DNA from 4 places in the Brachymonas sp. J145 genome. Region 2 is predicted to be linked to each of the others. Evidence: riboswitches for the same ligand, from Rfam matches in the RefSeq annotation. Region 2 holds a riboswitch; each other region holds the start of a gene.
What was found. Region 2 has a riboswitch for cobalamin ahead of V1261_RS10130 (TonB-dependent receptor plug domain-containing protein). Riboswitches for the same ligand answer to the same signal wherever they lie in the genome.

Region 1 (7,314 bases), on a different contig from region 2:
GCCACCCGGACCAGGCATCTGGCGCGTGGGCTTGGGTTTGCGGTCCAGGAACATCTGGCCACCGGCAAAGATCACCAGCACGCCGAAGATGATGGATAGCCAGGCGCCCTTGAGCAGGGCAAACACGCCGATGCTGACGACCAGCGCGCCGATCATGATGCCGGGCGCGATGCCCTTGACCAGATCCCAGCGCACCTTGCCGTGCTTGTGGTGGGCACGCACCGAGGAAATAGAGGTAAAGATGATGGTGGCCATGGAGGTGGCAATGGCCATCTTGACAGCAAGCTGGCTGTCCACGCCGCGGCTGGTCAGGATCCAGGTGATGAAAGGCACCAGCACCATGCCGCCACCTACACCCAGCAAACCCGCCATGAAGCCACCCAGCAGACCCAGCATGGCGAGCTGGGCAATCGTAATCGGTTCCAGAATCATGGGCTGGAATTGTAAACGTTGGGGGTGGGGGAGTGCGTCGTGGGGAGATAAGGGTCTGCAGCATGCCATGACCGTCATCCTGAACGGAAGGGTTCAGGTGGGCGAGGGCAGCGAGGCCGTGGGTTCATCTGACGCGAGATGATCACGCTGGCCAGGCGATTTACCAAGCCCGGGCTCCAGGAGCATTGGTTCAAGGAAATATAAAGCCATGACCGCTGCAGACGAGCCCATTGTAGGCCGAACCTGTCTGTCTGGGGTGTCAGCTTTGTAAAAATGCCGACATATTTCACGCGGCCCGTGCCGGGGCCGCGCGCCTTGCTCAGATCAGGCGGCCGTCCTCGGCCAGCGCCTCGTCGATGCGCGCCATCAGGGTCTGCAGGCGGGCCTGGGCTTGCAGCTGTTCCTCGCTCGGGGCGCCGTCTTCGGCGAGCGGCAGTGCCAGCGGCATGGCCTGGGCCTGCTGTTCCTGCTGGATGATGTCGAAGGCCAGGTTGAGCGCGGCCAGCACGGCGATGCGTTCCCGCGCGCGGAGCTTGCCGGCATCGCGGATACGGCACATGGCGGCATCGACACGTGCCACGGCTTCGTGCATCTGGGTTTCGGAGTCTTCGGGGCAGGCCAGCACATAGGCCTGACCCATGATGGATTTTTCAAGTTGCTTCATGCTTGGTCCTTGGCAGCTTCGTCATCGACCGAATCGTGCAGGCCCCAGGCGGCCAAAGGGGCCGAGCTGCTTGCCTGCAGCGGCTGCGCCGGATCGACCGACTGCAGGCGCGTCAGCAGCACGTCCACGCGCGAGCGGGCGGCCGCCAGGCGGGACTTGAGCGAGTCGCGCTCCTGGGTGACTTCCTGCAGCTGCTGTTGCAGCAGGCTGTTGGTCTTTTGCAGCTCCTGGTAGCGCAGCAGCATGCGTTCCATGCGGTCAGCCACATGGTCGAGGGAAATCGGGGGGACAGGAGTAGTCATGGCACCGAATGGCATGAAAAAGATGTGCGGGCAAGCCGAGCTAGACCCTTCATTGTAGATGATGCAACCCGGCTTGTCGGCGGCGCGCCGGGAGCCGTAGCCGGTCTGCCGGGTTTTGCCTGCGTTTGCTTTTACAATGGACGGATTGCTGGTGCCCCGGCGGCCATTCCGGCCAGGGGCTTCAACGGGAAGCAGGAGGAGGGCCAGGGGCCTGTCCGCAGCCTGCGCTGCCCCCGCAACGGTGAACGGCGTCGCTCCCTGGGCGACAGCCATTGCGCAAATGCCACTGGCTACGGCCGGGAAGGTGCCAATGGCCTGCCGTCAGCCCGGAGACCGGCCAGCAAGGGGGTGTGGCCGCTGTGCCAGCACCATGTCGGATGCCGCGGCGGGGTGGACTGCAGGCGTCTGTAAGTACACACATTTCTCTCATGCCCTGGCTGGCTTTCCCTGATCCTGTTGCACGCATCCGCTTGCAGCCCTGCAGCAGCATGTCCGTGCCCGCACAGGAGGCTTCGGCATGAGCGCGCACCACGAACTGATTCTGGGCGGCCAGAAATCGGGCAAGACCGTGCGTGCCGAGCAACTGGCGGCGCAGTGGCTGGCGACGGATGCTGCGCACCGGGCGCTCTACCTGGCCACGGCCCGGCCCTGGGATGCCGAGATGCAGACGCGCATCGTGCGCCACCAGCAGGAGCGTGCACGCCGCGTACCCGGCATGGAGACGCTGCAGATGCCAGAAGGCAGTCGCAGCCTGCCGGTGGTGGAGCTGCTGCAGCAGCATGCATCGCCCGATACCGCGATCGTGCTGGATTGCCTGACGCTGTGGCTGACGCAGCAGCTGATGCCGCTGGATGGCGATTCGGCCAATGCGGTGCAGGCCGAGCAGGCGATCCACCAGCTGTTGCAGGCGCTGCGCGAGTATCCCGGCCCGCTGTATATCGTGAGTAATGAAATTGGCCTGGGCGTGATTCCGCTGGGACGCGAGACGCGTGCCTTTGTGGATAGCCTGGGCAGCCTGAACCAGCGCGTGGCTGCGGATTGCAGCCATGTCACGCTGATGGCGGCAGGCCTGCCGCTGATCCTGAAATCGACCGACTAGCATCGCAAGGAGCTGACCATGCAAATCGAAGAACCCCCCAAGGACAAGCCCTACGAGACGCCGGAAGGCGAGCGTCGTGGCCTGCTGATCATCAATACCGGCGATGGCAAGGGCAAGAGCACGGCGGCCTTTGGCCTGGCACTGCGCGCCAGCGGCCGTGGCAAGGACGTGAAGATCTACCAGTTCATGAAGGTGCCGAGCGCGCGCTTTGGCGAGCACCGCAGCTTCGAGAAGCTCGGCGTTCCGGTAGAAGGCCTGGGCGATGGTTTCAGCTGGAAGAGTCAGGACCTGGAGCGTTCGGCGCAGCTGGCGCGTGAAGGCTGGGAAAAGGCCAAGGCCTCGATCCTGAGCGGCGAACATTTCCTGGTGGTGTGTGACGAGATCACCTATCCGCTGGTGTATGGCTGGGTGGATCTGCAGGATGTGCTGGAGACACTGCGCAATCGCCCGAAAGAGGTGCACGTGTGCCTGACTGGCCGCCGTTGCCCGCAGGAGATTGTGGATCTGGCCGATACCGTGACCGAGATGCGTCCGATCAAGCATGCGTTTGATGCCGGCATTCCGGCACAACGTGGCATCGAGGACTGAGTTGACTGATTCAGCCGCATTTGCCTACCCGGACGCCGAGCGCGAGGTGGTCTACCGCGTGATCGCGCAGCGGCGCGACATGCGCCACTTCCTGCCTGGCTGCACGGTGGAGCCGGAGGTGCTGCAGCGCCTGCTGCAGGCGGCGCACTGGGGCCCGAGCGTGGGTTTCATGCAGCCCTGGCGCTTTATCCGCATCAGCAGCCGCACACTGCGTGAGCAGCTGCATGCCTGTGTCGAGCGTGAGCGCATCGAAACGGCACGCGCGCTCGGCCAGCGTGAAGAAGAGTTCATGAAGCTCAAGGTCGAAGGCCTGCTGGAAGCGGCCGAAGTGCTGGCCGTGTGCCTGGCGGATGGCCGTGAACAGCACGTGTTTGGCCGCCGTACCATGCCCTATATGGATATTGCCTCGGTTGCCTGTGCACTGCAGAATATGTGGCTGGCGGCACGGGCCGAAGGGCTGGGCGTGGGCTGGGTCTCCTTGTTTGATCCGGATGAGTTGGCGCAGTTGTTGCAGCTGCCGCCCGGTGCCAGTCCGCTGGCACTGGTTTGCCTGGGTCCGGTGCCGGCTTTCTATGACGAACCGATGCTGCAGCAGGAGCGCTGGGCCCAGCGCATGCCGCTGGCCGATGTGGTGTTCGAAAATGGCTGGGGACAGCCGGAAACCGGCTTGCCGCTGTAAGATGCGGACGTTTTACCCGCCTGGAACACGATTTTCATAATTATTAATTTTATATAGACAGACAACAGGAGCCACCATGCTGGACGCACCCACCACTACCCATAACCCTTCCAGCTGCCACGGCACGGCCGAGCAGAGCGTGCATTTCTGTACGCCGCGCAGCCAGCAGCCGCAGCCGGCCAGTACCAACCGCTGGGCGGTCGAGGACATCGAGGCGCTGTTTGCGCTGCCGCTGCCGGAGCTGATGTTCCGTGCCCAGCAGGTGCACCGCGAACATTTCGACCCGGCCGAGGTGGAATTCGCCACGCTGCTGTCGATCAAGACCGGTGGCTGCCCGGAGGATTGCGGCTACTGCCCGCAGTCGGTGCACCACGAGACCCCGGTCGAGGCGACCAAGCTGATGGAAGCCGATGCCGTGCGTGAAGCGGCGCTGAAGGCCAAGGCGGCCGGTGCCACGCGTTTCTGCATGGGCGCAGCCTGGCGCGCGCCCAAGGACCGCGACATCGAGAATGTGGTGACGCTGATCAAGACGGTGAAGGAAGTCGGTCTGGAAGCCTGCTGCACGCTGGGCATGCTGACGAAAGAGCACGCGGTCGAGCTGAAGGAAGCCGGCCTGGACTACTACAACCACAACCTGGACACCGCGCCCGAGAACTACGGCAACATCATCACCACGCGTGACTATCAGGATCGCCTGGACACGCTGGAGAATGTGCGCAACGTCGGCGTGAGCGTGTGCAGCGGCGGCATCATCGGCATGGGCGAGAACCGTCGCCAGCGCGCCGAGCTGATTGGCCAGCTGGCCAACCTGCATCCGCACTACCCGGACAGCGTGCCGATCAACAACCTGGTGAAGGTGGAAGGCACGCCGCTGGCCGAGGTGGACGATATCGATCCGCTGGAGTTCGTGCGCATGATCGCGGTGGCACGCATCACCATGCCGGAGGCGCGCGTGCGCCTGTCGGCGGGGCGCACCGCCATGGCCGACACCATGCAGGCGATGTGCTTCATGGCCGGTGCCAACTCGATCTTCTATGGCGAGAAGCTGCTGACCACCGGCAACCCGGACGTGGAAGCCGACATGCAGCTGATCGAGCGCCTCGGCATGCGCGCCGGCAAGCAGCAGGCCTGATCGGCACGATGCAGGATCAGGCGTGCCCTGAGCCCGCCGGGAGCAGGGCATGATGCCGGAGTGGCTGGCCAGCCAGGTGCTGGCCGTACTGGTGGCCTGGTTGATCGACCTGTGGTTGGGCGAACCCTCGCCGCGCTGGCATCCGGTGGTCTGGATCGGTCGCTACCTGCAGCGCGCCGGTGACTGGCTGCAGGCTGATGCGCGCGCAGAAGGCGATGACTGGCGCGTGTTCTGGCGCGGCGCCGCGGCCTGGGGGCTGGGAGCTGGCGTGGTCGTGCTGCTGGCGCTGCTGGTGCAGCTGCTGCTTTCGTGGCTGCCCTGGACCTGGACTGGCGTGTTGCTGGGCGTGCTGCTGAAGCCGCTATTTTCCTGGCGCATGCTGGCTGACGAGGTGGCGGCGGTGGAAACCGCGCTGGCGCAGTCCTTGCACGATGGCCAGCAGCAGCTGGCGCGCATCGTCAGCCGTGACGTGACGGTGCTGGATGCGGTGCAGGTGCGCGAAAGTGCGCTGGAAAGCCTGTCGGAAAACCTCAATGATTCGGTGATTGCGCCGCTGTTCTGGTTCCTGTTGCTGGGATTGCCGGGGGCGGCGCTGTTTCGTTTTGCCGATACGGCTGACTCCATGTGGGGCTATCGCGGCGTCTATCGCGGCAAGCGCTGGGAATGGGCCGGCAAGTGGGCGGCGAAGGTGGATGATTGGCTGGCCTGGCTGCCGGCGCGCCTGACCGGCATCGGCCTGTTGCTGGCGGCCTGGCCGCGCCGCTTGCGCTTGTCGGCCTTGCGCCAGCAGGCGGCGCAGACGCCATCGCCCAATAGCGGCTGGCCGATGGCGGCCCTGGCGCTGGCGCTGGATGTGCAGCTGCGCAAGCCCGGCGTCTATACCCTGCATGCTGATGGTGTGCAGGCGCAGCCCGGCCATGTGCCGCAGGCGATCCGGCTGGCGCAGCGCGCCATCGCCATCGTGCTGACGGGATGGCTGGCGCTGGCCCTGCTGACTGGAATCTTCACATGACAACTCTGGACAAGACGCTGCCGATCCATGGCGGCAGCGATGCGCTGGGAGCGGCGCGCTGGGATTTTTCTACCAACAGCCATGCCGGCGGGCCCTGTCAGCAGGTGGTGCAGGCATTGGCGCAGGTCAATGCCACGCGCTATCCGGATCCGGCCTATGCCGGCTTGCGCCAGCAGCTGGCCGCTCGCCATGGCGTGGCGGCGGAGCGCGTGCTGGTGGGCGTGAGCGGCAGCGAGCTGATTGCGCGCATCACGGCTTGCGTGGCGGCACGGCAGCCGCAGGCACGCGTGTGGTTGCCGCCGCACCATTATGGCGATTACGCCACGCAGGCGATGCTGCACGGGCTGCAGCGCACTGGGGCGCTGGCGCAGGCCGATCTGGTCTGGCTGTGTGCGCCCAGCAGCCCGCTGGGGCAGGACATGGACTGTCCGGACGATTGGGCGCAGCTGTCGCCGCAGGCCACCGTGGTGCTGGATTGTGCCTACGCACCGCTGCAACTGGAAGGGCCGACACCGCTGGCCGACTGGCTGGCGCGTGACCAGGTCTGGCAGATCTGGACGCCGAACAAGTCGCTCGGGCTGTGTGGCGTGCGGGCGGCTTATGTGATTGCGCCGGCTGCTGCATCGGTGCAGCAGCTGCAGGCGATGTGGTGGCGGGCGCCATCCTGGCCGCTGGGCGCGCATGGTGTGGCCTTGCTGCAGGCCTGGTGCGAACCGGCGGTGCAGGACTGGCTGGCGACATCGCTGGAGACCTTGCGGGACTGGAAGCAGCAGCAGCTGGACATGCTGCAGGCGCTGGGCTGGCAGTGCCTGCCGAGCCTGACGAATTTCCTGCTGTGCCGGCCGCCGCCGCTGGCCATGGGCTGGGACGCCATGCTGCAGGCCTTGCGGGCCGAGGGCATCAAGCTGCGTGATTGCGCCAGTTTTGGCTTGCCCGGCCATGTGCGCCTGTGTGTGCATGAACCGGCCGCGCAGCAGGCCTTGCAGCAGGCCTGGCTACGCCTGCAGGAGGTATCGGCATGACGACGAAGGCATTGGCACCCTGCGTGATGGTGCTGGGCTGCACCAGCGGTGCCGGCAAGAGCTGGCTGGCCGCGGCCTTGTGCCGTTTTTATGCGCGCCAGGGCCTGAAAGTGGCGCCGTTCAAGGCGCAGAACATGAGCAACAACGCACGCGTGGTGGCTGGTGGCGAGATTGGCAGCGCGCAGTATTTCCAGGCGCTGGCTGCCGGTGCGGAGCCGGATGTGCGCATGAATCCGCTGCTGCTCAAGCCTGAGGCCGATACGCGCAGCCAGGTGGTGCTGCTCGGCCAGGTGGACCAGGCGCTGGGCGCCATGGCCTGGCATGATCGCAAGCAGCATGTCTGGCCGCCGATTGCCGCGGCGCTGCACGATTTGCGCGCCAGCC
Region 2 (7,314 bases):
GGTCGCTTTCAACCCAGTGCATGAACTGGCCAGTGATGGCACGCACGCCGGGAGCGATCGCCTGGATCTGGCTCAGGAGTTGCTGGGAACGGAAATGGGTGAGAGCGTTGCCGCCCTCGAAACGGGTAATGGTTGTCTGCATGGAAATGAGAGGCAACAGGCAGCTGATGTAAACCGCCATTGTAATCGGCGGGCATGACGGGTGGGCGCTTCGTGGGCATTCCCCACGGGCTTGTGCCGGTGCTTCAGGTCAGCACTTCCCAGGGCACGATGCAATCGGCATCGAGCTGCTGCAGGCGCAGCGCCTGCAGGCCGAAGACCTGGCGCAGCAAGGTATCGTCCAGTACCTGCGACGGCTGGCCGTGCGCCTGGATGCGGCCCTGCTGCAGCACGCAGACCTGGTGGCAGAAGCGCGAGGCCAGCGTCAGATCATGCAGTACCACGGCAATCGCCATGCCCTGCCCCGCCAGCTGGCGCAGCAGGCCCATGATCTGCAGCTGGTGTGCCGGGTCCAGCGCGGCCAGCGGTTCGTCGGCCAGCAGGATTGGCGTTTCGGTCGCCAGCGCACGCGCCAGCAGTACGCGGGCACGCTCGCCACCGGACAGGGTTTGCACATTGCGCATGGACATGTGCTGGCAATCGGTCAACTGCATGGCGCGCTGGATGGCGGCTTCGCCACTGGGCCGTTCGGCATCGCCATGCGGCAAGCGGCCCAGCGCCACCACGTCGGCCACCGGCAACGGCCAGTGCACCTGCTGGCCCTGCGCCAGATAGGCAATGTGGCGCGCGCGTTCGCTGGCCGACCACTGTGCCAGCGGCTGCTCCTGCAGCAGGATCTGGCCACGACTGGCCGGTGCCATGCCGAGCAGCGTGCGCAACAGGCTGGTCTTGCCGGCTCCGTTGGGGCCGAGAATGCCGAGCAGCTGGCCGCTGCGCAATTCCAGCTCAATGTCGTGCAACAGCGTACGCTTGCCGGCTTCCATCTGCACGCCCTGCATTTGCATCATCACGCTGCTCATGCCGACCTCCGGTGCAGGCCCAGGATCAGTGACAGGAAGAACGGCGCGCCAATCAGGGCGGTGAGCACACCAAGCTTGAGCTCCTGGCCATCGTTGTAGGCCAGGCGCACGCCGATATCGGCCAGCAGCAGCAGGATGGCCCCGGCCCAGGCCGATACCGGCAGCAGCGCCGAGGGATCGGCCTTGACCCAGGGCCGCATTACATGCGGCGCCACCAGGCCGACAAAGCCGATGCTGCCCGCTACCGATACCGCTGCGCCCACGCTACAGGCGGTGCCGGCCAGCACCAGCAGGCGCAGCTGCGGCAGGCGGATGCCCATGGTGTGCGCGGTTTCCTCGCCGAGCGCCAGCGCCTGCAGGCCACGGCGCGATTGCCACAGCAGCAGCAGGCCGAGCACGATCAAGGGCACGCCCAGCGCTACTTCGCGCATGCTGCGATCCGCCAGCGAGCCCATCATCCAGAATACGATTTCCTGCAGCGCAAAGGCATTGCGCGACCAGTTCATCACCAGCGCAATCAGCGCGCTGCACAGCGCGGAAATCGCCACGCCAGCCAGGATCAGGGTGGTGGTGTCCTGGTTGCGCTGCGCCAGCAGCAGCACCAGCAGCACCGCCAGTGAGGTACCGGCCATGCCGGCCAAGGGCAGTGCCAGCGCAGTCATCTGCGCCAGCCCGGTATAGAGCGCAATTACCGCGCCCAGCGCGGCCCCGCTGGTCACGCCCAGCAGGCCGGGTTCCGCCAGCGGGTTGCGCAGCAGGCCTTGCAGCGCGGCACCGGACATGCCCAGCGCCGCCCCGACCGCCACGCACAGCACGGTACGCGGCAGGCGCAAATCCCAGAAGATGCGGCTCGGTACCCAGTCGCCAGCCAGCACGCCTTGCAGCAGGCGCAGCGGCGACATGTCCACGTAGCCAATCGTCAGCGACAGCAGGCATAGCGCCAGCAGTACCAGACCGGCCAGCAGCCAGCGGCCCATGGACCAGCGGGCCCAACCCGGTGCGGCAGAAAAATCGGAAACAGTCATGGCAGCGATTATCGGTCCTGGCGCTGCTGCGCCATGCGCGCCGCCGTGTCCAGGCTCCAGGGACCGCCGCAGATAGTGGTGCGGGTCTGCAGGGTCAGGCTCTCGAGTACCGTGTGCTGCAGCGCCGGATGCAGCTGGTCACGTGGCACCACGCTTGGCATGTCGCTGGCGTAATCAGGCGTGAGCATCAGGTCCGGATGGGTGGCGACCAGCCGTTCCAGCGGCAGATAGCCATAGCCGCTCAGGCCAGCCTCGACGCCGGCATTGCGGTAACCGGCCAGTTCGATCAATTCGTTCATCAGCGTGCCCTGGCCGGTGCTGTAGCCTTGCCAGCTGCGCTCGGCCGCTACCGGCCATGGCGCGGATTGCTGCTGCGCTGCCTGTTGCAGCTGCTGCTGTTGCTGCTGCAGCGCCTGCACCAGCGCCCTGCCCTTGTCGGCCTCGCCGACCGCATCAGCCACCAGCGTGATCTGCTGCTGCACCTCGGCCAGGCTGCTGGCCAGTGGCACTTCCAGCACCGGAATGCCCAGGTCACGCAGCATCTGCGTGGTGTAGCGTGTCGTGTAGCGGCCCACCAGTACCAGATCGGGTTTGAGCAGCAGCACCTCTTCGGCATCACCGCGCACGATGGGCAGTGCGCGCGCCTGCGGCTCCAGCACCGACAGGCCGGGATCATGCGAGAGCTTGCTCAGTGCCGCGATACGGCCCGGTTCCACCAGTTGCAGCAGCAGCTGGTCGGTGCAGAGATTCAGCGAGACGATGCGCTGGGCCTGCTGGCTGGCCACCGCCGTAGCTGCCGTCTGTGGCGGTTCGGGCTGGCAGCCGGCCAGCGCCGCCGCCACGCAACCAGCGGCCAGCCAGCGCAAGGCGTGGCGTAGCGTGGGGCGGCGCAGCGGGCGGACGGGCATGGTCAATTACTTGAAGTCCCAGCGGTAGCCCAGGCGGATTTCGCGGCCGGGCATGTTGTAGTTATGGACTTCCTCATAGTAGCGGTCAAACAGGTTGTCCACGCTCAGGCTGACGGTCTGGCGCTTGTCGATGGCGTAGCCCAGGCTCATGTCCCACAGGGTGTAGCCGCCGCGCTCCGCCTTGGACTTCCAGCTCTTGCCGTTGTAGCGGGCACCCAGGCGTGCATGCAACTTGTCCCAGTCCCCCACCAGCGCGGCGCGCGCGGTGTTCTTGGGCACGTACTCCAGCGGCGACCAGACGTTGCCATTGCGCTGCTCGCTGCGGAAGCTGTGCGTGTAGCCCAGATCCAGGCGCAGGTTCGGGCTGAACTGCCAGTTGCCGACCAGCTCCACGCCGCGCATGCGCGCCTCGTCAGCGTTGCGCCAGCTCTTCAGGCCCGGGCTGACGTCATAGGCGACGATCTTGTCCTGGATGCGCGTGTGGTACAGCGTCAGGTCGGCGTTCCAGTTCTCGCGTTCGATACCGATACCGGCATCGACGCTGGTGCTGCTTTCCGGATCCAGATTGGCGTTACCGACGTAGGTGATCGGCACCGGGTACCAGTTACCGGCCGAGTCAACTTTCCAGTCGCTGCCGGAGTATTCGCCGGACAGCTTCCAGGCGCTGGGCGCACTGAAGCCCTTGCCCGCCGAGGCATGCAGGGAGATACCCGGCGACACTTCGTGCTTGATGCCGGCGCTCGGGCTGAACTGGCTGAAATCACGGCTTTGCGTCACGTTGCCCAGACCGTCGGTCGGCAGCGTGGACATGGTGATGCGGTCGTAACGGCCACCCACGTACAGATTGGTCTGGCCTTCGTTCAGACTGATGTTCTGTTGCGCATACAGGCCATGCGTCTTCAGCTTACTGTCCGGGTTATACGAGAAGGTCCACGGCGGCGTGCCGCTGCGCGCGCTGGCTTCGGTCTGGTTGTAGTCGTAGCCAAACACCAGCTTGTAGCCATCGGCCCAGTCCCAGGCATCCTTCAGCTGCAGGCCGTGCCACTTGATGCGCGAATCATAGGATTGCGCCAGGCTGCGGTCCGCTTGCAGGTCGTAGTTGATGTAGTTTTCCTTGCCGGTGTAGGCCGCGGCGGTCAACGCATGGTTGCCGGCTTCGCCCTGCAGCGTCAGGCTGTAGAGGTCACGGCTGGCATCCTTGCTGGTCTCGAACTGCTTGATCTCCGGATCGGGGCCGGGGTTCTGCACGTCATCGGCACGGAACAGGTCGGCACGCGCATCCAGTGTCCAGCCCGGTGCCAGTTCGGCACCCAGGCGCAGGCCGTGGCTGTGCTGCTTGTAACCGCTGAACTCCATGGTCTGGCCATTGCCGTCCTGGTAATTGCCGCGCTTTTCCCAGTTGCCAAAATAGTCAAAGTTCAGATTCTCACTGATGGCGCCGCCGATATTGGCATCGACCTGGCGCAGGTCATGGTTGCCGGCAGACACGCCCACACCGCCCTGGATCTCGTCGGTACGGCGGACCGGAATCACGTTGATCACGCCGGCCATGGCCTGCGAGCCATAGAGCGAAGATGCCGGGCCTTTCATGACCTCGACGCGCGACACGCCATTCACCGGCATGAAGCTGATGTTGTTGTGCACAGCCGGAATGCCGTTTTGCAGCACCAGCGTCTGCATGCTCTCGCCGGTCATGGGCGAGCTCGGCGTAAAGCCGCGCATGCCAACCGAACCGCTCATGCCGGGATAACGCTTGATGTCGACATTGGTCGTCTTGCCCAGCAGGTCGGCCAGTTCACGGTGCGGCACGCGCTCGATTTCCTGGCGCGTCACCACCTCGATACGCTGCGGTGTGTCCTTGAGCGGCATGGGCGCACGTGCTCCGGTGACGACCACGCGATAGGGTTCGTCCTGGGGGCCGGCAGCAGCCACTTGCAGTGCCGGCTCGACGGCATCGGGCTGGACAGTTTCTGCCACGGCAGCGGCAACCGGAGTCAGGCAGATCAGCAGACCTGCCAGGCGAATGGAATGGGGATGGAGTTTCAAGGCCAGTTCTCGTATCAGTTGGCCGTGCTGCATGCGACGCGTCGGTTGTCGTGGCCGGGTGCCCGCATTGCCGGCACACCGCCCTACCGCCATGTCTGCTACCCCGCAGACGGCCAGGTTTGCGCCGCCATCACCCTGTCATGGCAGCTTGGTCAAACACAGGCCGGTATCCGGACTCGCAAGTCTTGATGCATCGCCTTCCCACTGCTTGAACCGGCGCCGCCTTGCACGACGCTGCCCAAGCCGGCAGTGGCTGCCATGCCTGTTGCATGGCCTGATGCACCCACACTCGCTTACCGTTGCGGGGGCAGTCCGGGCATTGTGCGGCTGGCGCACGCACCCGGTTCCCGTTTAACCTGCCAGCCGGATTCATCGCTTCCGGCATCACAGGCACCTGGGTCTTGGCGCCGGCATGGCGCCGGCAAGTATCGGATTGTAAATGCAAAGTGCCGGTTTGTCCGCTTGTTGCGCCAGCCCGACATTCCCCGCTGCCTGCGACAGGCTCGCATTCCTAGGATAATTGCGCCCATGAGCATCAAGATCCATACCCCCGAAGAAATCGAACACATGCGCGTTGCCGGCCGCTTTGCCGCCGAGCTGCTCGACTACATCGCGCCGTTTGTCGTGCCCGGCGTGACCACCAACGAGCTGGATCGCCTGTGCGCCGAATACACCACCTCGCGCGGTTCGGTGTCGGCACCGCTGAACTATGCCCCGCCCGGCCATACGCCCTACCCCAAGTCGATCTGCACCTCGGTCAACCACCAGGTCTGCCACGGCATCCCGAACGAAAAGCCGCTGAAGAAAGGCGATATCGTCAACATCGACGTCACGCCGACCACCAACGGCTGGCACGGCGATAGCAGCCGCATGTTCATCGTCGGTGGTGAATCGGCGGTACAGCCCTTTGTCACTCGCCTGTTGCGCGTCACCTACGAATCGATGTGGATCGGCATCCAGCAGGTCAAGCCGGGCGCGCGCCTGGGCGATATCGGTCATGCGATCCAGCAGCACGTGGAAGGCCATGGCTACAGCGTGGTGCGCGAGTTCTGCGGCCACGGCACCGGCCAGGAGTTCCACACCGAGCCGCAAGTGCTGCACTACGGCAAGCCCGGCACGCTCGAAGAGCTGCAGCCCGGCATGATCTTCACCATCGAGCCGATGGTCAACGCCGGCCGCCGTGAGATCAAGCAGGGTCCGGACGGCTGGGCCATCGTGACCAAGGATCGATCCCTGTCGGCGCAGTACGAACACACCCTGGTCGTCACCGAGACCGGCTACGAGGTGCTGACGGTATCGCCCGGCATGCCGGCGCTGCCGGATTTCATCAGCTCGACCAAGACCTGATTCCGTAACGTTCACCCGCTGATCCGCATGCCGCAGACCCTCGCCCCTCTCTCCCCGGAAACCCTGGCCAGTCTGCGTACCGGCTACCAGCAGGACAAGGAGGCGCTGTTTGCGGCGTTCTCGACCAACGCCGGACGCAAGCTGCGTGCCTTGCGCAGCGTGCATACGCTGTGGCGCAAGCTCACGCGCCTGACCGACCGCATGCTGTCCACGCTGTGGCGCGCACATGGGCTGCAGCGCGGCGGCCTGCTGCTGGCGGCGGTGGGCGGCTATGGCCGCGCCGAACTCTCGCCGCATTCCGATGTCGACGTGCTGATCCTGCTGCCCGACGGCGCGGACCTGGAGCAGGATGCAGACCTGAAGGAGCGCGTGGAGCACTTTGTCAGCTGCTGCTGGGACGTGGGCCTGCAGATCGGCTCCAGTGTGCGCACGCTGCAGGAATGCATCCGCGAATCGCAGGCCGACATCACGATCCAGACCGCGCTGCTGGAGCGGCGCTACATCACCGGCTCGCGCAAGCTGTTCCAGCAGCTCAGCGCCGCCTATGACAGCGTGATGCAGCCCTACGCCTTCTACCTGGCCAAGACGCTGGAAATGCGCCAGCGCCACGCCAAGTATGACAACACGCCCTACTCGCTCGAACCCAACTGCAAGGAATCGCCCGGCGGCCTGCGCGATCTGCACATCCTGCTCTGGGTGGCCAAGGCGGCCGGCTATGGCAACAGCTGGGACAGCATCTCGCAAAGCGGGCTGCTGACCGATTACGAGGCACGCCAGATCAAGCGTACCTATGCCATGCTCGGCATGATCCGCAGCCAGCTGCACCTGGTGGCGCGCCGCCACGAGGATCGCCTGCTGTTTGACGTGCAGACCAGCGTGGCCGAACAACTCGGCTACACCAGCCAGCCACGCACCACGCGCACCGGTCCGCAGCGCAACCCGATCCGTCCGAGCGAAGCGCTGATGCGC
Region 3 (7,314 bases), on a different contig from region 2:
GCGCCGGCTGATGGATATCTCGGTGCGCTCGCACACGCGCAAGCTGGAGCTGACCGACCGGCTGGATCGCGTGGTGCTGCACCCGGTGACCGGACCGCTGCTGCTGGCGCTGATCCTGTTCCTGGTGTTCCAGGCGGTGTTCAGCTGGGCCGCCTGGCCGATGGAGCTGATCCTGGCCGGTACCGAGGCGCTCGGCAGCTGGATCCATGCCAGCCTGCCGGACGGTGCCTTGCGCAGCCTGCTGGCCGATGGCGTGATTGCCGGTGCCGGCGGCGTGCTGGTGTTCCTGCCGCAGATCTTGTTCCTGTTCCTGTTTATCCTGGCGCTGGAAGATTCCGGCTACCTGCCGCGTGCCGCCTTCCTGCTCGATCGTCTCATGGGCAAGGTCGGCCTGTCCGGGCGCTCCTTCATCCCGCTGCTGTCCAGCTTTGCTTGTGCCGTGCCCGGCATCATGGCCACGCGCACCATCGGCAACTGGCGTGATCGCCTGGTCACCATCATGATTGCCCCGCTGATGACCTGCTCGGCACGGCTGCCGGTGTACACGCTGCTGATCGCCGCCTTCATCCCGACGCGCAAGGTGCTGGGCCTGTTCAACCTGCAGGGGCTGGTGCTGTTCGGGCTCTACCTGTTCGGCATTGTCTCGGCCATGCTGGTGGCCTGGATCGCCAAGCGCTGGCGCAGCCGGCAGGATTTTTCACCGCTGCTGATGGAATTGCCGGCCTACCGCTGGCCGAATCTGCGCAACCTGCTGCTGGGACTGCAGGAGCGCGCCTGGATTTTCCTGCGTCGAGTCGGCACCATCATCCTGGCGATGAGCATCGTGCTCTGGTTCCTGTCCAGCTACCCGGCACCGCCGCCCGGGGCCACGGCTCCGGCGATCGAATATAGCCTGGCCGGCATGCTCGGTCGCGGGCTGGAGCTGCTGTTTGCGCCCATCGGCTTCAACTGGCAGATCAGCATCGCCCTGGTGCCGGGCATGGCCGCGCGCGAGGTCGTGGTGGGGGCGCTGGGCACAGTCTATGCCCTGTCCGGCAGCGAGGAGGGCGTGAGCGCCCAGCTGCAGACGCTGCTGGCCGGCCAGTGGTCGCTGGCGACCGGCCTGTCGCTGCTGGTCTGGTTCGTGTTTGCGCCGCAGTGCCTGTCCACGCTGGCCATGGTGCGCCGCGAGACGCACGGCTGGAAGCATGTCTGGATCATGCTGGCCTACATGTTCGCGCTGGCCTATGCCGCCAGCTACATCACCTACCGTCTGGCCCTGGCGCTGGGCGGCTGACCGGAGGATTCGCCATGTGGCAAGACCTGATCGTGGGCGTGATTGTCGTGCTGGCGGCGCTCTACGCCGTCTGGCGACTGATGCCCGGGCGCTGGCGCGAGCGTCTGGGTGGCCAGGCTGGTGGCTGTGGCAGCAGTACCAGCAGCGCCTGCGGCCAATGCCCGCACAAGCGATCGGGTGGTGGCAGCTGCCACTGAGCCTGCTGTGCTAGACTGTCCTGATCGTCGGTTCCCGTTGCGTCGCAACGGGTGAAAATGGGAATACCGTGCCGGGTCTTGCACCCGAATTCGGTAACTGCCCCCGCAGCTGTAATCGGTTTGCGTTGTCCGCTCATGCCACTGGATGCGTCCGGGAAGGCAGGTCAACGCGTCAGGCCGTGAGTCAGAAGACCTGCCGCGATACCAAGCTTTTTTCCATTGGGGCGGGGTGTCCCTGACATGAGGCCGATCATGCATGTATTCCTTGCTGCCTTCTGTTGCCCGGCGTGCGCGCCGGAGATGCCTGTCTGCGCCTGCCGATGCGGAGACCGGGCATGCCAGCCAGCCTGACTTCCTGTTCCGCGTTCCCGGCAGCCGCTGACCTGCGTCGGATGCCCTGTCCTGCATTTCCAGCGGGAGCCCGAGCATGCTGAACGAACAACGTACCCTGTCCATAGCCGCGATGCAGGTGATCCGGCGCAACGGCGATGTGGTCGCCTTCCAGCCCGACAAGATCGCCGTGGCGCTGACCAAGGCCTTTCTGGCGGTGGAAGGCAGCCAGGGCAGCGCCTCCTCGCGCATCCGTGACCTGGTGGCGCAACTGACCGATACCGTGGTGCGCTCGCTCACGCGGCGCCTGCCCGATGGCGGCACGGTACACATCGAGAACATCCAGGACCAGGTCGAACTGGCGCTGATGCGTTCCGGCGAGCACGATGTGGCACGCGCCTATGTGCTCTACCGCGAACGCCGCGCTGCCGAACGTGCGGCGCAGGCTGGCAGCGAAGCCGTGCCGCTGCTGCATGTGCTGGTGCAGGGCGAGCGCCAGCCGCTTGATACCGCCGCGCTGCTGGCGCAGTGCGAAGCTGCCTGCCATGGCCTGGGCGAGGGCGTTTCGGCGCAGCGCATCCTGGAGCAGGCGCTGCAGAACCTGTACGACGGCATCCCGCAGGCTGATGTGCAGCAGGCGCTGATCCTGGCCGCACGTACCCTGATCGAGCAGGACCCGGATTACGACTTTGCCACGGCGCGCCTGCTGTTGGCGCAGCTGATTGCAGAGGTGATCGGCGAAGCGGTGCTGCCGCAGGATGCCGCAGCAAGCCAGGCAGGCTACTTTGCACAAGGCATTGCCCGCGGCATTGATGCGCAGCTGCTGGATCCGCGTCTGGCTGATTTCGACCTGGAGCGGCTGGCAGCAGCCTTGCGCTGCGAGCGCGATGGCCAGTTCCGCTACCTGGGCCTGCAAACCCTGTACGACCGCTATTTCCTCCACATCGAGGGTCGCCGCATCGAGACGCCGCAGCTGTTCTTCATGCGCGTGGCGATGGGTCTGGCGCTCAACGAGATCGACCGCGAAGTGCGTGCGCTCGAGTTCTATGAGCTGCTGTCCAGCTTCGACTTCATGTGCTCCACGCCGACGCTGTTCAACAGCGGCACGCGCCATCCGCAGCTGTCATCGTGCTACCTGACCACGGTGGAGGATGACCTCGGCAGCATTTTCGGCTCGATCAGGGACAACGCGCTGCTGCAGAAATTTGCCGGTGGCCTGGGCAATGACTGGACGCCGGTGCGTGCGCTCGGCAGCCGCATCCGCGGCACCAACGGAGAGAGCCAGGGCGTGATCCCTTTCCTCAAGGTGGTGAACGACACCGCCGTAGCGGTCAACCAGGGCGGCAAGCGCAAGGGCGCCGTCTGTGCCTATCTGGAAACCTGGCACCTGGACATCGAGGACTTCCTCGACCTGCGCAAGAACACCGGCGACGAGCGCCGCCGCACGCACGACATGAACACCGCCAACTGGATTCCCGACCTGTTCATGCAGCGCATGCAGGCCGGTGCCGACTGGACGCTGTTCTCGCCGGATGAGGTGCCCGATCTGCACGGGAAGACCGGCCAGGCCTTTGCCGAGGCCTACATCGCCTACGAGGCGCAGGCCGATGCCGGCCAGATCCGCCGGTTCAAGCGCCTGCCGGCACAGCAGCTGTGGCGCAAGATGCTGACCATGCTGTTCGAGACCGGCCATCCCTGGATCACCTTCAAGGATGCCTGCAACCTGCGCTCGCCGCAGCAGCATGCCGGCGTGGTGCACTCGTCCAACCTGTGCACCGAGATCACGCTCAACACCTCCGACAGCGAAACCGCGGTCTGCAACCTGGGCTCGGTCAACCTGCCGGCGCACCTGCGCGATGGCGCGCTGGACCAGGACAAGCTGGCGCGCACCATCCGCACGGCGATGCGCATGCTCGACAACGTGATCGATCTCAACTACTACGCCACGCCCAAGGCGCGCAATGCCAACCTGCGTCATCGCCCGGTCGGGCTGGGCATCATGGGCTTTGCCGATTGCCTGTACACGCTGGGCCTGCCCTATGCCTCGGACGAGGCCGTGGCCTTTGCCGATCGCAGCATGGAAATGGTCTGCTACCAGGCCTATCTGGCCTCGACCGAACTGGCGCGCGAGCGCGGCTGCTATTCCAGCTTCCAGGGTAGCCTGTGGCAGCAGGGCGTGCTGCCGCACGAGTCGATCGCGCTGCTGGAGGCCGGCCGCGGCGAAGCGGTGCTAGTGGACCGTAGCAGCACGCTGGACTGGGAGGCGCTGAAACAGCGCATCGCGCAACATGGCATGCGCAACTCCAATTGCGTGGCGATTGCGCCTACTGCCACCATTTCCAACATCGTCGGCGTCTCGGCCAGCATCGAGCCGGCCTACCAGAACCTGTACGTCAAATCCAATCTGTCGGGCGAGTTCACCGTGGTCAATGCGGCGCTGGTGCAGGACCTGAAGGCGCTCGGCCTGTGGGATGAGGTGATGGTGGATGACCTGAAGTATTTCGATGGTGCACTGGCGCGCATCGAGCGCGTGCCGCAGGATGTGCGCGAGCGTTACGCCACCGCCTTCGAGATTGATCCGGTCTGGCTGGTGGAAGCCGCTGCGCGCCGCCAGAAGTGGATCGACCAGGCGCAATCGCTCAACCTGTACCTGGCGCAGCCCTCTGGTCGCAAGCTGGACGAGCTGTACCGCCTGGCCTGGCAGCGCGGCCTGAAGACCACCTACTACCTGCGCACGCTGGGGGCCAGCCAGGCCGAAAAGACCAGCGTGCCTGATAACGCCAGCCGCAGTGCCAGCACCGGTGGTCCGGCCCTGTGCAGCCTGGACGATCCCGGCTGCGAAGCCTGCCAGTAAGCCTTGATGACATGAGCGAGACCAGCGAGATGACTGCCTTCCGATTCGATGACTGGGAACTGCCGACCCAGACCCCCCCTGCACGCCAGCCCATGCCGGCCACCGCGGCACCTGCACCCGCTACAAGCGCAGCAGCTGCGCCCGCTGCTGCCGTGACTGCCACCCGCGCCAGCGACAAGCGCATCGTCAACGGCCAGGGCGATATCAACCAGCTGGCACCGTTCAAGTACCCTTGGGCCTGGTCCTATTTCCTGATGGCCAACAACAACCACTGGACGCCGCTGGAAATCTCCATGGCGCAGGACGTGCATGACTACCACCACCGCCTGACGCCAGCCGAGCGCCACATCTTCGAGAATGTGCTGGCTTACCTGACCACCTCCGACATCCTCGCCATGCGCAACATCGGCCTGGCCGTGATGGAGAAGATGACTGCGCCCGAGCTGCAGATCTACCAGGCGCGCCAGGTCTACGAAGAGGCGCTGCATACCTGGACCTACCAGCACTGCATCGAGAGCATCGGCCTGGACCAGCAGGAGATTTACAACCGCTACCGCGTGGTGCCGCAGATCCACGGCAAGATCGCCTTGGCGCAGCGCCGGCTCGAGAGCGTGATGGCGTCCGACTTTGACCTGAAGGACCGGGACAATCTGCACACCTTTGCGCTGTCGTACTTCTTCTTTGCCGTGGTGTTCGAGGGCTGCTGGTTCTACAACGGTTTCACGCCGATCTTTGCGCTGCAGCGGCGCGGCCTGATGAAAGGCACGGCCGAGCAGCTGCAGTACATCATGCGCGACGAGGTGCTGCATGCCGGCTTCGGCATCCGCGTGGTGCGCGAGCTGCTGGCCGAAGAGCAGCTGGAACTGGATCCGCAGGCACTGCGCCAGCTCTGGGACGAGGCCGAAGCCGCCGAGCAGGCCTATGCCAGCTACATCCTGCGTGATCCGGTCCTCGGCTACAACGCCGGGCTGCACATGCAGCAGTTCCGCTTTATTGCGAACCGGCGTGCACGCCAGGCCGGCGTCGCCGAGCCGTTTCCCGGGGCCAGCAATGTGCTGCCCTGGCTGGATGAGCAGGCCAATCTGCGCAAGGAAAAGAACTTTTTCGAGACCCGTGTCACCGAATACCAGAGCGGTGCTGCACTGGCCTGGGACTAGGGCGGCGCAGCTTCCCTACAATGGGGCATCGTCCTGACGGTGCTGCGCACCGGAATCCCTGCCCATGGAAGCCTTGTCTGCCGGCTGGTGGCTGTCGCTGCTGGCCATTGTCCTGATCGATCTGGTATTGACCGGCGAGCGCGCCGTGGTCATCGCCGAAGCGGCGCGCCAGCTGCCGCGCCGTGCCTATGGCGGTGCGCTGGCGGCAGGTACCGTGCTGGCGCTGCTGATGCGCGTGCTGATGACGGTCGGCCTGCTCTGGCTGCTGCAGACACCGGGCCTGTTGCTCGCAGGCGGCATCGTGCTGCTGGGCATTGCCTGGCGCACCCAGGCGCGACGCCATCGCGCGCTGATGCTGCCGGAAACGCCGGCCCAGGGCATCTGGGGCACCATGCGCAGCGTCGTCGTTGCCGATGCGCTGATGGGCATGGACAACGTGCTGGCGGTGGCCGGGGCGGCACGCAACACGGTGGATCTGGTGGTGATCGGCCTGCTGCTGACCGTGCCGATGATCGTGTTTGGCAGCCGCCATATTCCGCGCCTGCTGGCCGAGCTGCCACTGCTGCGCACGCTCGGGGCTGCGGTCATGGCGATCACGGCAGGCCAGATGATCGCGAACGAACCCTGGATACTGCGCGACATTTTTGCCGCCAGTCCGCTCTGGTACTGGGGGCTGGTGCTGGGCCTGACGCTGCTGGTGCTGTTGACCGGCTGGCGTCGCAAGCCGAAAACGGTAGTCACCAACAAGAACTGATCCGCAAGGGATCAGTTCAGGAGGTGTATCAGCGCGGGGTGGGTGGCTTGTCCTGGGGCTCCAGGCCGCGCTGCATCAGCTTGGCCATGCTTTCCGCTTCCTGGCGCAGCAGTGTGGGCAGCAGCGCCTTGATCGCCTGCAGCAGCAGTTCGGGCGTACCACGTAGCCACTCGTCCATGTGGCCGGGCAGGATCGTGTGTTCGCCATGGTTCTGCGTGGTGACCTGCATGGCCAGGCGCAGATAGGTGCGTACCAGACGACGCAGCTCATGCACCAGCTCATTCTGGATGGTCGCACCCTGATCAATGGTGACTCCCATTCTGGCCAGACGGTTGCCGAGCGGACGCAGCTCGGGTGCCAGGTGTTCGACACTGCCATCAGCGTGTATGCGCAGGATGCCGGACTGCTGCAGCTTCTGCGCCACTTCGGGGGTCAGCTGCTGGTCCCAGTCCTGCTCGATGATTTCCGGGGCCACGGTTTCTGTCGCACTTTCCGATGTACCGATCACGTTCAGAATGTGGGACTGGGCTGCGATCCAGGAGTCGGCATGGGCGGGCATGCGTGCATCCTGCTGCAGGATCTGCTTGATGCGATCCAGGCCAAAGCCTTGTTCACGCAGGCTGCGGATCACTTCCAGCCGGGCCGTGTGTTCAGAACCATACAGGCCCAGGCGGCCGCGCAGGGTGATCGGTGGCAGCATGCCGGCACTGTTGTAGGCACGGATGTTGCGGACTGACATCCCGACA
Region 4 (7,314 bases), on a different contig from region 2:
ACCGGTTCGCCATCGGCGTAGAGCGCCTGCACCGTGGCCTGGCCCGTCAGGGTGTCGTAACCGGTAAAGGTGCTGGCCGCACCCTGGTAATCCAGCAGCTTGCCCATCTTGAACTTGCCGGCAGCGCGCGCAGTGTCCTTCTGCTCCTGCATGGCTTCGTCAAAGCCGGCTTCATCGACCGTGACGCCGCGCTCGCGGCAGACGTCCTGCGTCAGATCCAGCGGGAAGCCGTAGGTATCGTGCAGCTTGAAGGCGACATGGCCGGGCAGTTCGCGGCGGCCGGCGATCAGGGCGTCGTCCAGGATCTCCATGCCTTTTTCCAGCGTCTCGAAGAAGCGCTCTTCCTCGGTACGCAGCGCATCGGTGATCAGCCGCTGCTGTTCGCGCAGGCGCGGGTAGGCATCGCCCATGAGCTCGACCAGCACCGGCACCAGCTTGTGGAAGAACGGCGTCTTCTGGCCCAGCTTGTAGCCGTGGCGGATGGCGCGGCGGATGATGCGGCGCTGCACGTAGCTGCGGCCCTCGTTGCCGGGCAGCACACCATCGCTGACCAGGAAGGCGGTGGCGCGGATGTGGTCGGCAATGACCTTGAGCGAGGGGTTGGCCAGGTCAGCGCAGCCGGTTTCGCGCGCGGCGGCGCGGATCAGGGCATCGAACAGGTCGATCTCGTAGTTGCTGTGCACGTGCTGCATGATGGCGGCGATGCGCTCCAGGCCCATGCCGGTATCGACGCAGGGAGCCGGCAGCGGCGTCAGGCTGCCGTCCTCGTGCATCTCGAACTGCATGAACACGTGGTTCCAGATCTCGATGAAACGGTCGCCGTCCTCGTCCGGGCTGCCCGGAGGGCCGCCGGGGATATGGTCGCCGTGGTCGTAGAAGATCTCGGAGCACGGGCCGCAGGGACCGGTATCAGCCATCATCCAGAAGTTGTCCGACTTGTACTTGCCACCCTTGTTGTCACCGATGCGGATGATGCGCTCTGCCGGCAGGCCGATGACGTTCTTCCAGATGTCGTAGGCTTCATCGTCGTCCTGGTAGACGGTGGCCAGCAGGCGTTCTGCCGGCAGGCCGTAGACCTGCGTCAGCAGCTCCCAGCCCCACTGGATGCTTTCCTTCTTGAAGTAGTCGCCAAACGACCAGTTGCCCAGCATCTCGAAGAAGGTGTGGTGGCGTGCGGTGTAGCCGACGTTTTCCAGGTCGTTGTGCTTGCCACCGGCACGCAGGCAGGCCTGTACGCTGGCCGCGCGCACGTAGGGGCGCTTGTCCGTGCCCAGGAACACCTCCTTGAACTGCACCATGCCAGAGTTGGTGAACATCAGCGTCGGGTCATTGCCCGGCACCAGCGGGCTGGAAGGCACTACCGTGTGGCCCTTGCTGGCAAAGAAGTCGAGGAAGCTCTTGCGGATTTCCGCAACCGTCATTTTCTGGGGGGAAGTCATGCTTGCGTGCCACCCGGCTGGGGCGGCTGGTAAAAGTGAAAAAATCGCTGTCCAGATTATAGGTGTCGCTGCATTCTGTTGCATGCCGCGGGAGCAGCCTATAATGCCAGTCACGCACAGGTGTCCTGCGGCTGCAATGCCACAGGATGAAACGGGAAACTGGTACGGCTTCGGCCCAGTCCAGTGCTGCCCCCGCAACGGTATGTCAGCCAAGCCTGCCGCAACACGCCACTGGTCCTTGAACCGGGAAGGTGCTGCAGGCCGTCACACGACACTGACAAGCCCGGAGACCGGCCTGCGCGATCCAGGTTTGTCAGCGTTGCGGTGGGCGATGCGGGCGGCAGTGCACGTGCGCGTCCCCGCGTCTTGCGTGCCTCTCTCCCCTCCTTCATCACGACTGTGACAGACAGTCTGCCAGCCCCGCTGGCAACTCTCGTCAAGGCGATGCATCAGGAGGAAACCATGCACATCGAACCCGGCATTCTTGCCGCCACCAAGCTCTCTTTTGCCACCATTGCCGCCAGCGGCATGCTGCTGGCCTACGCCCCGCGCCTGCTGAAGCAGCCCACGCTGCTGCTGCGCACCCTGCTGGCCGCCAGCTTCTTCTCGCTGTTCATGCAGCTGTTCCACATGCCGGTCGGGGCCTCCGAGTTGCACTTTGTCGGCGCCATGCCGATCTACCTGCTGCTGGGTTTCGTGCCGACGCTGTTCGGCTTTGCCTTTGGCCTGCTGCTGCAGGGTCTGCTGTTTGATCCGCAGGATCTGGTGCACCTGGCAGTGAACGCGCTGTCGCTGATGGTGCCGCTGGCCGTGGTGCACTACGGCATTGGCCAGCGCATTGGCCGCCAGTTCAGCGTGGCCAATATCGTCAAGCTGGATGCGCTGTTCTACGCCGGCGTGACGCTGATGGTCGGCTTCTGGCTGCTGCTGGGCGAGCAAGCCACGCCGCTCGCCCACTGGGCGCAGTTTGCCGCCTCCTACATGGCGCTGGTGCTGCTGGAGCCGCTGGTGACGCTGGCCGTGCTGCGCCTGGCCAGCCTGTTCCGTGACAGCAACTGGGCACGCCTGTGCCTGGACGAACGCGTCACCACCACTACCGCCTGATTCCCTGATTGCCGCTTTCTGGCCGGCCTGTTGCTACAGGCCGGGCTGCGGCATGCCCTGTTGACGGATATTTCCCATGCCAACTCCCCCTACCCCGGGCCAGGTCTGCTTCGTCGGTGCCGGCCCTGGCGACCCGGAACTGCTCACGATCAAGGGCCGCGACCTGATCGCCCGGGCCGGCGCCATTCTCTATGCCGGCTCGCTGGTCAGCGAAGCTGCCACGCGCTGGGCACCGCCCGGCTGCACGATTGCCGACAGCAAGGACATGACGCTGGAGCAGATCTGCGCCTGGCTGATCGCGCAGGCCCGGCAGCACGCCACCGTGGTGCGCTTGCAGACCGGCGATCCTTCACTCTACGGCACGCTGATCGAGATGGTGCAGCCCCTCGATACCGCCGGCGTGCCGGTACTGGTGGTACCGGGCGTGACCTCGGCCATGGCGAGCGCGGCCACGGCGGTGGAGAGTTTCACCCTGCCCGAAGTCACGCAGACCGTGATCCTGACCCGCATTGCCGGCCGCACGCCGATGCCCGAGGGCGAAAGCCTGCGCGAGCTGGCGGCGCACCGCTGCACGCTTTGCATCTACCTGTCGATCACGCTGCTGCACACCTTGCAATCCGAGCTGCGCGCCGCCGGCTGGCCGGAAGACGCGCCGATGCTGGTGGTGCACAAGGCGAGCTGGCCAGGCGAGGAAAAAATCCTGCGCGGTACGCTGGCCACGATCAAGGACATCTGCCGCGAGGCCGGTGTCGTCAGCCAGAGCATGGTCATTGCCAGCCCGGCACTGGGTGCGCGCCACTGGCCGGAACTGGCCAAGTCGAAGCTGTACGACGCCAGCTTCAGCCACCGTTTTCGCCGCGCCAGTGCGCCGGCACCCGCTTCCCCGGAGACCCCGACATGACAACCACCCTGCTGCTGGTCGGCCACGGCTCGCGCGATGCCGATGGCAATGCCGAAATCGAACAATTTGCACAACAGTGGCGGCAACGCCAGCCCGGCTGGCACATCGAACTGTGCTTTATCGAGTTTGCCGAGGTGCTGCTGGACACCGGGCTGGACCGCGCGGCCCGGCTGGCACAGGCCGGTAACGGCAAACTGCTGGTGCTGCCGCTGATCCTCAACGCCGCCGGCCATGTGAAAGGCGATATCCCCTACGCCATTGAGCAGGCTCGGCTGCGCCATCCACAGGTGCAGTTCGATTACGCACCGCATCTGGGTGCCGGCGAGGCGGCGTTGGCCATGCTGCAGCGCCAGCTGCGCCAATGCATGCAACGGCTGGACATGCCGGATCCGCGCAACACCGGCGTGATCCTGCTGGGGCGCGGCTCCAGCGACTGCCGGGCCAACGGTGAAGTCGCCAAGCTGGCGCGCTGGCTCTGGGAAAGCGCGCAGCACGAGCTGGTGGACGTGGCCTTTACCGGCATCACCCATCCGCGGCTGGAGCGTGCGGTGCAGCGCCAGGTCATTCTGGGCATGACGCAGGTCGTGATCCTGCCCTACTACCTCTACACCGGCACGCTGGTCAAGCGCATCCAGCGCCAGCTGCAGCACCTGCGTGTGCAGTACCCGCAGATCCGTTTCGCGCTGGGCCATTACCTGGGCTTCGAGCCGGAGATCTTTGCGCTGCTGGAACAGCGCGTGGAGCGCTGGCAGCGCGGTGCACCGCATGCCACGGTGCGCTACGACGTCAGCGGCCATGTGCCGCACCACCATCACGGGCACGACCATGCGCACGAACACGCCCATCACGATCACCACCACGGGCATGCGCATGCTCACGCCGAAACCGCGCACTGAACCATGTCTACCGTCAACACCATCACCGAACAGCTGACGCGCGCCGGCCAGGCGATCGAGCACGACAGCTTTGCCATCATCGACCAGGAAGTCGGCCCGCATGGCTACACGCCGCAGCAGTGGCCGATCGTGCGGCGCATGATCCACGCCAACGCGGATTTCGATTTCAACGGCCTGACGCGTTTCCATCCCGATGCGGTGCGCGCCGGCCTGCAGGCCATGCTGCGCGGCGGCACGCCCATCGTGGCCGATGTGGAGATGATCTGCGTCGGTCTGTCGAAGCCGCGACTGGCGCACTTCGGCATGATGACCCACCAGTTCATCAGCGATGCCGACGTGATCGCGCAGGCGCGCGCCGAGGACACGACGCGTGCGGTGCAGGCGATGCGCAAGGCGCAGCGGCTCGGCCTGCTGGATGGCGCGATCATCGGCATCGGCAATGCGCCGACGGCGCTGATCGAGCTGGTGCGGCTGATCCGCGAGGACGGCGTGCGTCCGGCGCTGGTGGTCGGCATGCCGGTCGGTTTTGTCAGCGCCGCCGAAAGCAAGGCGCTGATGGCCGGGCTGGATAGCGTGCCCTGGATCGTGATCGATGGCCGCAAGGGTGGCTCGACGCTGGTGGTAGCCGCACTGCATGCGCTGCTGGCGCTGGCCGAAGCGCAACAAAAGCAAGGCTGACCGATGGCCATGGCCGACAAGCCCGCCAAGGGCACCCGTACCGGCTTTACCACCGGCGCCTGCTCGGCGGCCGCAGCGCGCGCCTGCGCCATTGGTCTGCTCGACGGCCAGGTGCCGGGCCAGGTCTGCAGCCTGCTGCCGAATGGCGATCGCGTGCGCTTTGCCGTAGGCGATGGCCGGGTCGGCGGCGACGGCCTGCAACGCACGGCACACGCCTACGTCGAGAAGTTTGCCGGCGACGATCCGGACTGCACCGACCGGGCACACCTCACGGTGGATCTGCGCATCCTGCCCGGCTGCGCCGGTGAAGTGCGTTTTCATGCCGGCGCGGGTGTCGGCACCGTCACCATGCCCGGCCTGGGCCTGGACGTGGGCGGCCCGGCGATCAATCCGGTGCCGCGCCAGAACATCGCCGACAACCTGCGCGAAGTGGCCGCGCCGCTGCTGGCGGAGCACGGGCTGGACGTGACGATCAGCGTGCCGGATGGCGAGCAGATGGCGAAAAAGACCACCAATGCGCGACTCGGCATCCTCGGCGGCATCAGCATTCTGGGCACGACCGGCATCGTCAAGCCCTACTCCACCAGCGCCTGGCGTGCCAGCGTGGTGCAGGGCATCCAGGTGGCAGCCACGCTGGACCACGGCGTGGTGGCACTGACCACCGGCGGCCGCACCGAGAGCTTTGCCATGCAGACCTTGCGTCAGGACCAGCCGGATCTGCCGGCGGCCTGCTTTGTGCAGATGGGCGACTTCCTGCGCTATGCACTCGATGAAGTGGTGGCGCAAGGCATTCCGCTGGTGGTACTGGGCGTGATGGTAGGCAAGCTGACCAAGATCGCGCAGGGCGAAACCATCACCCACGCCAATCGCAATGTGGTCGATACCGATCTGGTGGCCGAGATTGGCCGCCGCATCGGTGCCAGCGCCGCTGATTGCGCCGCGATGGCGGCATCGCCCACAGCGCGCTTTGGCGCCGAACTGATGGTGGAACGCGGCCTGGGCGATGCCTTCCACGCCGCACTGGCCCAGGCCGCGATCGACACGCTGACCGCGCCGGAGCGCTACGGCAATGCCTTCCAGCTGCGCGTGCTGGTCTGCGACTTTGCCGGCCAGCAGGTCGCCGACGTGCTGTCGCCGCCCGGCCAGCCGCGCCCGACGGCACGCGGCCGCACCGGCATCGGCCATACCCATTCGGCAGATTTCGATACGGAGTGAGCATGAACAGCCAAGACCCCAACCCCTGCCGCATCATTGGCGTGCTGGATGATGGCGCAGCCAGCCTGAGCGCGACCGCGCTGGCCTATATCCGCAACGCCGATGTACTGATCGGCGGCACACGCACGCTGGCCCTGCTGGCGCATCACGCCAGGGACACGGCCGTGCAGCATGACCTGACTGGCGCACTGGCACAAGTGCCTGGCTGGATCGCGCAGGCACGCGAGGCCGACCAGAGCTGCGTGGTACTGGCCACCGGCGACCCGCTCTGCCACGGCATTGCGCCCTGGCTGGCGCAGCAGCTGTGCATCGAGTCGCTGGAGATCCTGCCCAACCTGAGCACGCTGCAACTGGCCTGCGCCCGCATCGGCCTGGCCTGGCAGGAGGCGAAGATCGTCTCGGTGCACGGCAAGGATGCCGGTGAATGGCAGCGCGGCAGTTTACCCGGCCACGGCCTGTACGCGCTGGCGCAGGCCGTTCGCGCACACGACCGCCTGCTGTTGCTGACCAGCCCGGCCAACACGCCGGCACGCATTGCCCGGCTGCTGCTGGCCGAAGGTCTGGGCGAGGCGTTCCAGCTGGCCGTGGCAGAAAACCTGCTGCAGCCCGATGAGCGCGTCTACGCCCAACTGACTCCGGCCGAAGCCGCGGCGATGGACTTTGCGCCACTCAACGTGGTGCTGCTGTGGCGCAGCCAGCCGCGTCCGAATCCGGTGCTGCTCGGCCGGCCCGACAGCAGCTACCAGCAGCGCCAGCCGGACAAGGGCCTGATCACCAAGCAGGAAGTGCGTGCCGTCTCGCTGGCACGGCTGCAGCTGCGTGCCGACAGCGTGGTCTGGGATATCGGCGCTGGCAGCGGCTCGGTCGGGCTGGAAGCCGCGCGGCTGTGCCAGCAAGGCCATGTCTGCGCGATCGAGAAAAACGCCGCCGATATCGCCATCGTGCAGGCGAATCATGCGGCAGCCGGCATCAGCAACTACAGCCTGTTCCACGGCAAGGCGCCGGAACAGCTGGAGCACTGGCCTGATCCCGATGCCGTCTTCATCGGCGGCAGCGGCGGCGAACTGCCGCAGCTGATCCG

Region 1: another riboswitch for cobalamin. It lies ahead of V1261_RS06425 (bifunctional adenosylcobinamide kinase/adenosylcobinamide-phosphate guanylyltransferase); the one in region 2 lies ahead of V1261_RS10130 (TonB-dependent receptor plug domain-containing protein).
Region 3: another riboswitch for cobalamin. It lies ahead of V1261_RS02175 (ribonucleoside-diphosphate reductase subunit alpha); the one in region 2 lies ahead of V1261_RS10130 (TonB-dependent receptor plug domain-containing protein).
Region 4: another riboswitch for cobalamin. It lies ahead of V1261_RS03670 (energy-coupling factor ABC transporter permease); the one in region 2 lies ahead of V1261_RS10130 (TonB-dependent receptor plug domain-containing protein).

The regions. Positions count from the first base shown of each region.
Region 1 covers NZ_JAZDCI010000005.1:48,657-55,970, forward strand. Annotated here, with positions in the region: gene V1261_RS06410 (sulfite exporter TauE/SafE family protein) at 1-432, opposite strand, end outside; gene V1261_RS06415 (cell division protein ZapA) at 752-1,096, opposite strand; gene V1261_RS06420 (DUF904 domain-containing protein) at 1,093-1,398, opposite strand; cobalamin riboswitch at 1,531-1,754, shown strand; gene V1261_RS06425 (bifunctional adenosylcobinamide kinase/adenosylcobinamide-phosphate guanylyltransferase) at 1,916-2,497, shown strand; gene cobO (cob(I)yrinic acid a,c-diamide adenosyltransferase) at 2,516-3,085, shown strand; gene bluB (5,6-dimethylbenzimidazole synthase) at 3,087-3,764, shown strand; gene bioB (biotin synthase BioB) at 3,841-4,896, shown strand; gene cbiB (adenosylcobinamide-phosphate synthase CbiB) at 4,949-5,908, shown strand; gene V1261_RS06450 (aminotransferase class I/II-fold pyridoxal phosphate-dependent enzyme) at 5,905-6,930, shown strand; gene V1261_RS06455 (cobyric acid synthase) at 6,927-7,314, shown strand, end outside.
Region 2 covers NZ_JAZDCI010000012.1:4,982-12,295, reverse strand. Annotated here, with positions in the region: gene purL (phosphoribosylformylglycinamidine synthase) at 1-142, opposite strand, end outside; gene V1261_RS10145 (ABC transporter ATP-binding protein) at 246-1,019, opposite strand; gene V1261_RS10140 (FecCD family ABC transporter permease) at 1,016-2,044, opposite strand; gene V1261_RS10135 (ABC transporter substrate-binding protein) at 2,053-2,952, opposite strand; gene V1261_RS10130 (TonB-dependent receptor plug domain-containing protein) at 2,959-4,998, opposite strand; cobalamin riboswitch at 5,143-5,411, opposite strand; gene map (type I methionyl aminopeptidase) at 5,527-6,345, shown strand; gene glnD ([protein-PII] uridylyltransferase) at 6,373-7,314, shown strand, end outside.
Region 3 covers NZ_JAZDCI010000001.1:452,385-459,698, reverse strand. Annotated here, with positions in the region: gene feoB (ferrous iron transport protein B) at 1-1,276, shown strand, start outside; gene V1261_RS02180 (hypothetical protein) at 1,291-1,473, shown strand; cobalamin riboswitch at 1,484-1,688, shown strand; gene V1261_RS02175 (ribonucleoside-diphosphate reductase subunit alpha) at 1,901-4,657, shown strand; gene V1261_RS02170 (ribonucleotide-diphosphate reductase subunit beta) at 4,669-5,814, shown strand; gene V1261_RS02165 (YjbE family putative metal transport protein) at 5,879-6,568, shown strand; gene V1261_RS02160 (MerR family transcriptional regulator) at 6,597-7,314, opposite strand, start outside.
Region 4 covers NZ_JAZDCI010000002.1:287,109-294,422, forward strand. Annotated here, with positions in the region: gene alaS (alanine--tRNA ligase) at 1-1,421, opposite strand, end outside; cobalamin riboswitch at 1,541-1,752, shown strand; gene V1261_RS03670 (energy-coupling factor ABC transporter permease) at 1,902-2,543, shown strand; gene cobM (precorrin-4 C(11)-methyltransferase) at 2,620-3,444, shown strand; gene V1261_RS03680 (sirohydrochlorin chelatase) at 3,441-4,340, shown strand; gene V1261_RS03685 (precorrin-8X methylmutase) at 4,344-5,018, shown strand; gene V1261_RS03690 (cobalt-precorrin-5B (C(1))-methyltransferase) at 5,022-6,233, shown strand; gene cbiE (precorrin-6y C5,15-methyltransferase (decarboxylating) subunit CbiE) at 6,236-7,314, shown strand, end outside.